3 regions of the Enterobacter oligotrophicus genome follow, and region 1 is predicted to be linked to each of the others. Evidence: predicted binding sites of a transcription regulator. Region 1 holds the regulator's gene; each other region holds the start of a gene.

Region 1 (2,265 bases):
ACGCCGCAGTTCTCCCGTACCCACATTAACTTCCAGCGCGTGCCGACGGTGGACACCTCTAACCCGTTCGCCGCCAAAAGTATCCCGTCGCTGGATGAGAGCTTTGTGGTGATCCATTTCCGCAATCTCGAAGATATCGATTACCCCTGGCTGCTGGCGATGCTGCAGGGCTCGTTTATTTCTCACATGAATACATTGGTGGTGCCGGGCGGGAAAATGGGGCTGGCGATGGAGTTAATTATGACACCGCTGGTGCAGCGGTTGATGGAAGGAAAGCAGATCGCGTGACGCCTGTTACCGGATGGCGTTTCGCTTATCCGGCCTACGTTCGTGCAGTTGTAGGCCCGGTAAGCGCAGCGCCACCGGGCTTTGTTTTAAGCCTCGATCACTTCATACGAATGGGTGATTTTTACCGCTTTCTCCAGCATTAACGCCACAGAGCAGTATTTCTCCGCAGAAAGATCCACCGCGCGTGATACCGCCGCATCTTTCAGCTCCTTGCCGGTAACAATAAAGTGCAGATTAATGTGCGTAAACAGGCGCGGTGCCTCTTCGCGGCGTTCAGACGTGAGTTTGACTTCGCAATCGGTCACATTGTGGCGGCCTTTTTGCAGAATCGACACCACGTCGATTGCGCTGCATCCGCCCGCCGCCATCAGCACCATCTCCATCGGGCTTGGGGCTTTGTCGCCGGAGTTCCCGTCCATCAAAATCTGGTGTCCTGAAGCGGACTCGCCCAGGAACGTTAACCCTTCAACCCACTTTACACGCGCTTGCATATTCATTAACTCCAACGTTGCATTTTTGGTGACAGATTACGCGCGCGTTACATTTCTCGCAACGGAAGGCGACCTGCATCATGCTGAAGCGAGACACCAGGAGACACGCGGCTAAAGCTATGCTAAAACACTCTGGATGCTACAGTAATACATTGACGTTACACATGTATGCAGAGGACATCAAACTTTACTGGCTGCGAAACGTTACGACAGCCGACTTCCCAGGGTATGGGTAAGAATTCGATTGCAACCCCAGAGTCCGGATGCATCTTATGACTCTGGTGACAGCTTATAACAGAGGATAACAGCGCATGGTGCTTGGCAAACCGCAAACAGACCCGACTCTCGAATGGTTCTTGTCTCATTGCCACATTCATAAGTACCCATCGAAAAGCACTCTGATTCACCAGGGTGAAAAAGCCGAAACGTTGTATTACATCGTTAAAGGCTCGGTGGCAGTGCTGATCAAAGATGAAGAAGGGAAAGAGATGATCCTTTCTTATCTGAACCAGGGCGATTTCATCGGTGAACTGGGCCTGTTTGAAGAGGGCCAGGAACGTAGCGCCTGGGTTCGTGCAAAAACAGCATGTGAAGTGGCTGAAATTTCCTACAAGAAATTCCGTCAGTTGATCCAGGTTAACCCGGACATCCTGATGCGTCTTTCTTCCCAGATGGCTCGCCGTCTGCAGGTCACGTCTGAGAAAGTGGGTAACCTCGCCTTCCTGGACGTTACCGGCCGTATCGCGCAGACGCTGCTGAACCTGGCGAAACAGCCAGACGCCATGACCCACCCTGACGGCATGCAAATTAAAATTACCCGTCAGGAAATTGGTCAGATCGTCGGTTGCTCCCGCGAAACAGTGGGCCGTATCCTGAAAATGCTGGAAGACCAGAACCTGATCTCTGCCCACGGTAAAACTATCGTGGTTTACGGAACCCGTTAATTCCGGCCAAACGGCGTGCCATCGCAAGGTGGCACGCCGTTTTTGTCTCTATTCCCATGTGGCGCAGGCTGATTTATCACCCGGAAGTTAACTACGCACTGCGACAAACGCTGGTGTTGTGTCTTCCCGTGGCTGTGGGTCTGATCCTCGGACATCTCCAGCAGGGTCTGCTGTTTTCTCTCGTTCCCGCCTGCTGCAACATTGCCGGTCTGGATACGCCGCATAAGCGTTTTTTCAAACGTCTGATTATTGGTGGCTGCCTGTTCGCAGGCTGTAGCCTCGCCGTACAGCTCCTGCTTGCCCGCGATATTCCGCTGCCGTTGATTTTGACCGTGCTGGCGATGACGCTCGGCGTGACCGCCGAAATCAGCTCGCTGCATGCCCGGTTACTCCCCGCTTCGCTGATTGCCGCCATCTTCACTCTGAGCCTTGCGGGCAATATGCCGGTGTGGGAACCGCTGCTGATCTACGCCCTCGGCACGCTGTGGTACGGGCTGTTTAACTGGTTCTGGTTCTGGCTGTGGCGCGAACAACCGCTGCGC
Region 2 (2,265 bases), 2.2 Mb from region 1:
TACCGTGGCTGTCAGTGAACGCCGCCGACGGGAAAGCGCTGTTTGCCCTCTCCTACGAAAACCCGCGCTCTGTGGCTATTAAAGCGGACTACATCAAGGAGAAAGGCCTTGCCGGGGCGATGTTCTGGGAATATGGCGCAGATGACGAAAACCTGCTAGCGAAGCAACTGGCGGAGTCACTTGAGATCCCGCACAAGTAGTGAGGCAATCAAGCCCTCTCCCGTGGGAGGGGGCATCAACCCGCGCGGTTATTGCATTTTCATGGTCGCAATCGGCTTCGGCGTAATACCAAAATCTTCTTTCAGCTCGCGCTTGCTCTTCATCACCATCTGACCCTGGGTGTCGATCGTCATGTGCTGTGCGTCAGTATTGTTGCGCGCCTGCCATAACATCACCAGCTGCAGGCTGTTCTCTTTCTGCTCCGCCGTGAGCGCCACACCATCCGGCCATTTTCCCAGTTCAACGGCAGTAACCAGACGCTGATATATTTCCGGTGTCATACCCGTAATCATGTCATCAATATTCATGATCTCTCCCTTTCAAAGGAATAATTTGCTGAATCGTTTTTTCAGCCTTTGGTCTGGTCGCCGTTTTCATCATCGGTGAAGCTCATCGATGCTGAATTGACGCAGAAACGTTCGCCTGTTGGCTGTGGACCATCCGGGAAGACGTGACCGAGGTGTGCGTCACACTTTCCGCAGCGAATTTCGGTGCGCACCATACCGTGCGACGCGTCGGTCAGATAGCGGATCGCGTCATCGCTGACCGGCTCATAAAAGCTCGGCCAGCCACAGCCAGAGTCGTATTTTGTTTGCGAGCTAAACAGCGGCGCATCGCACACCAGGCAGTGGTAGACACCGTCCCGCTTGTTGTGCAGCAGACGCCCGGTAAAAGGTGGTTCAGTACCGTGATTCTGCGTCACGTAAAACTGCATTTCTGTGAGGTTTTTTTTCAAATCATCAGGGTTACGTTGGTTCGACATATGCTTACATCTCGCTGTAGAAACAGACATCTTTTAACCCAGATTCTAACAAAACATTAACACCTGCGCGTGCACTTTTGTTCTAAACTTATTTGTCGCGAAAAGGCGGACAGGCAATTGTGATCGGTTTCACATTTTTATCCTGCAAGGCCTTTAAAATTCCGGGCGCAGCCCCCATGTGGTTGCTAGCTCAAAGGGAAAGTGAGGCGAGTCAGTCGCACAAACGTTAGTCACAGGATTGATTTGTCGCAATGATTGACACGATTCCGCTTGACGCTGCGTAAGGTTTTTGTAATTTTACAGGCAACCTTTTATTCACTAACAAATAGCTGGTGGAATATATGACTATCAAAGTAGGTATCAACGGTTTTGGCCGTATCGGCCGTATTGTTTTCCGTGCTGCTCAGAAACGTTCTGACATCGAAATCGTTGGTATCAACGATCTCCTGGACGCTGAATACATGGCGTACATGCTGAAGTACGACTCAACTCACGGTCGTTTCGACGGCACCGTTGAAGTGAAAGACGGCCACCTGGTTGTTAACGGCAAAACCATCCGCGTTACTGCTGAGAAAGACCCAGCTAACCTGAAATGGAACGAAATCGGTGTTGACGTTGTTGCTGAAGCAACCGGTATCTTCCTGACCGACGAAACCGCGCGTAAACACATCACTGCGGGTGCGAAAAAAGTTGTTCTGACTGGTCCTTCCAAAGACAACACCCCAATGTTCGTTCGTGGTGCTAACTTCGAAACTTACGCTGGCCAGGACATCGTTTCTAACGCATCCTGCACCACCAACTGCCTGGCACCGCTGGCTAAAGTTATCAACGACAACTTCGGCATCATCGAAGGTCTGATGACAACTGTTCACGCGACCACTGCGACTCAGAAAACCGTTGACGGCCCGTCTCACAAAGACTGGCGTGGCGGCCGTGGCGCGGCTCAGAACATCATCCCATCCTCTACCGGTGCTGCTAAAGCAGTAGGTAAAGTGCTGCCAGAACTGAATGGCAAACTGACGGGTATGGCGTTCCGCGTTCCAACCCCTAACGTATCCGTTGTTGACCTGACCGTTCGTCTGGAAAAAGCTGCTTCTTATGAAGAAATTAAGAAAGCGATCAAAGCTGCTTCCGAAGGCCCAATGAAAGGCGTTCTGGGTTACACCGAAGACGACGTTGTATCTACCGATTTCAACGGCGAAGTGTGCACTTCCGTGTTCGATGCTAAAGCAGGTATCGCACTGAACGACAACTTCGTTAAACTGGTATCCTGGTACGACAAC
Region 3 (2,265 bases), 970 kb from region 1:
ACCATCGCCGGTAATCTGAAGGATATGTGGCGCAATATTGTTACGGTCGGTAACGATATTGAAACACGCAGCAATATACAGTGTGGTTCAGTGCTTCTGCCGGAGATGAAAATCGCCGGACAGTAAGACGTGAAAAGCGTTATTAATAATAAAAAAGGAAGTGAGCAATGCGTAAACACCTGTTAGCGATCGTCGCAGCGTCAACGCTGGTTCTTGGTTCTTCTGCGTTTGCTGCCGATCTTGAAGACAACATGGATATCCTCAGTGAAAACCTGAAGGTCGTTCAGAAAACCGACAATGCGACGGAAATGAAAGACGCACTGACGAAGATGCGTGAAGCGGCGCTGGACGCGCAAAAAGCCACACCACCGAAGCTGGAAAACCAGGCACCTGATAGCGCCGGGATGAAAGATTTCCGCCACGGTTTTGACGTGCTGGTCGGCCAGATCGACGGTGCGCTGAAGCTGGCGAATGAAGGCAAAGTGAAGGAAGCCCAGACGGCAGCCGACCTGATAGTGGCAACACGCAACACGTATCACAAAAAGTACCGCTAATTGGGTGCCTGAGCTGTACGTCTTTTTTCCGTGTGCGGAGGCGCACTAAGCGCCCCCGCATGCTTGCTCCCTACTTTCCGGAGCGACAATCCATCCGCGCTGTCACTTCAAGCGAGCCGTTTCGAAAACGGATCTCGCACAGTGTTTTCCTCGTCACCAGTGTTAAGATGATTATTGTCAAAGAAATAATCATCAAAACCCCGATACTTGGGTTTCTGCGTTTCATGGATGCCTCCTTGCTTTAAGCGGGCGAGGTAGCAAACTCCACGGTCCGACGTGTCGTTTCGAGCCCCCGCCCTGATTTTTTATCAGGCGGGGCTTTCCACTTTCCGTCCCATGCATGAGACGGTCAGTCTCAAGCACCCGTCGCCACTCTAGCGAATCCCCATAAGAAAACCTTATCCACATCACATTTCTACGAGCCTGCTCGAAATCTTTTTCGCTGTGATTGACCCTTATTTGCCGCTGAATAGCGTGATATTCATCACGTAAATATGGCCATTTATCCATATTCACCGTATTTATGTGGCACAGATCACTGCTGCTGCTCGCCTTTCCACTTTGAAGTGGAAAACAACTCGCTACAAACCCTCCACCGTGAACGTTAGTTTTATCCCAGAGCCATTAATGGGGTAAGACCAGTGATTAACGGAGCGGTAATGAACGACGTTGGGGAACAGGCGGTGCAAACAGAACAGCTCGCGAACACCATGCTGCAGCAGGTCTATGCCCTGCTGGCCCGGCACAACATCATCCCCAATGCAGTACAGGAACAGATGCTGACCTCCCACGTCCGCGCGATGGCGCACCGGTCCGTGACCGGCGAGCCGCTGCCGGAGGTTGAAGCGGAGCTGTTCGATGAAATTTCACCTGATTCAATGCGGCTTGCCCGTGAAGTGGTCGCGCAGTTTGGCAACCTTCCTGATGAAGAAGCCTGGCTGCTCTCCGTTCACTTCGAAGTCGCGAAAGACAACCTTTAAGGAGCAACACATGGAACAGATTACAGTCGTGATTGGCGATCGCCTGGGTAAAGGTCAGAAAGTGGCTGCGGGTGTGGAAAAAGCAGGTGGACGCGCGGTTGTCGTGCCGGGTATGGCAGCAGATATGAAACTGGGCGACGTAATGAAAGCGGAAAACGCCACTTTCGGTATCTCTTTCTGCGGCAGCGGCGGCGCGGGGGCTATTACCGCGCAAACCAAATATGGCTACAAAGCGAAATACGGTATGCGTTCAGTGGATGAAGGCGTCACCGCCATCAACGAAGGCTGCAACGTGCTGGGCTTTGGCTTTATGGATAAAGAAGAGCTGGGCGAGCGTCTGGTACAGGCGTGGCAGAAGAAGCACGGCGCGTAAGTATGAAAGAACAGTTCACAACCACGGTGAGAGTGAAGGGGAAGGGCGACGCCAAAGCGCGCGCCTTTGCTGATGCACTCAACCACGTTCAGGCCGCGGTGATGAAAGCCTCACCGCATATCTTACTGCGTATTGAGCCACAGGATGTGCAGGTTGTTCAGGCGCAAGAAGCGGTGCGTAAAGAAGCATTTCTGTTCTTCTTTCTGCGCCGGGAAAGACGCACCTACAGCGTGGAGCTGGATGTGACCGTCAACGTGACTGCTATCAATCTCGACCAGGTGGATTTCGTCACGCAACGCTGATTATTCATAAAAGGGCAGACTGATGTTCTTAATTATTTTAATAAAATCGCTCATCA

The links. Region 1 encodes CRP, which controls carbon source genes, mostly activating them, when cyclic AMP is high. Its sites were predicted from a motif close to ATGTGANNNNNNTCACAT; they were not measured.
Region 2: the regulator CRP is predicted to act here: its motif matches at 1,100-1,117, upstream of msrB (peptide-methionine (R)-S-oxide reductase MsrB).
Region 3: the regulator CRP is predicted to act here: its motif matches at 1,078-1,095, upstream of EoCCA6_RS14560 (glycine dehydrogenase).

What each region holds. Positions count from the first base shown of each region.
Region 1 is NZ_AP019007.1:2,054,856-2,057,120, forward strand. It holds gene EoCCA6_RS09990 (phosphoribulokinase) at 1-288, shown strand, start outside; gene EoCCA6_RS09995 (OsmC family protein) at 375-779, opposite strand; gene crp (cAMP-activated global transcriptional regulator CRP) at 1,091-1,723, shown strand; gene EoCCA6_RS10005 (YccS/YhfK family putative transporter) at 1,780-2,265, shown strand, end outside.
Region 2 is NZ_AP019007.1:4,331,657-4,333,921, reverse strand. It holds gene chiD (chitinase ChiD) at 1-200, shown strand, start outside; gene EoCCA6_RS20780 (YeaC family protein) at 249-527, opposite strand; gene msrB (peptide-methionine (R)-S-oxide reductase MsrB) at 569-982, opposite strand; gene gapA (glyceraldehyde-3-phosphate dehydrogenase) at 1,324-2,265, shown strand, end outside.
Region 3 is NZ_AP019007.1:3,027,780-3,030,044, forward strand. It holds gene pmbA (metalloprotease PmbA) at 1-126, shown strand, start outside; gene cybC (cytochrome b562) at 168-554, shown strand; gene EoCCA6_RS14555 (Hok/Gef family protein) at 625-780, opposite strand; gene EoCCA6_RS14560 (glycine dehydrogenase) at 1,196-1,534, shown strand; gene EoCCA6_RS14565 (SFCGS family glycine-rich protein) at 1,545-1,907, shown strand; gene EoCCA6_RS14570 (DUF4312 family protein) at 1,910-2,209, shown strand; gene EoCCA6_RS14575 (DUF4311 domain-containing protein) at 2,232-2,265, shown strand, end outside.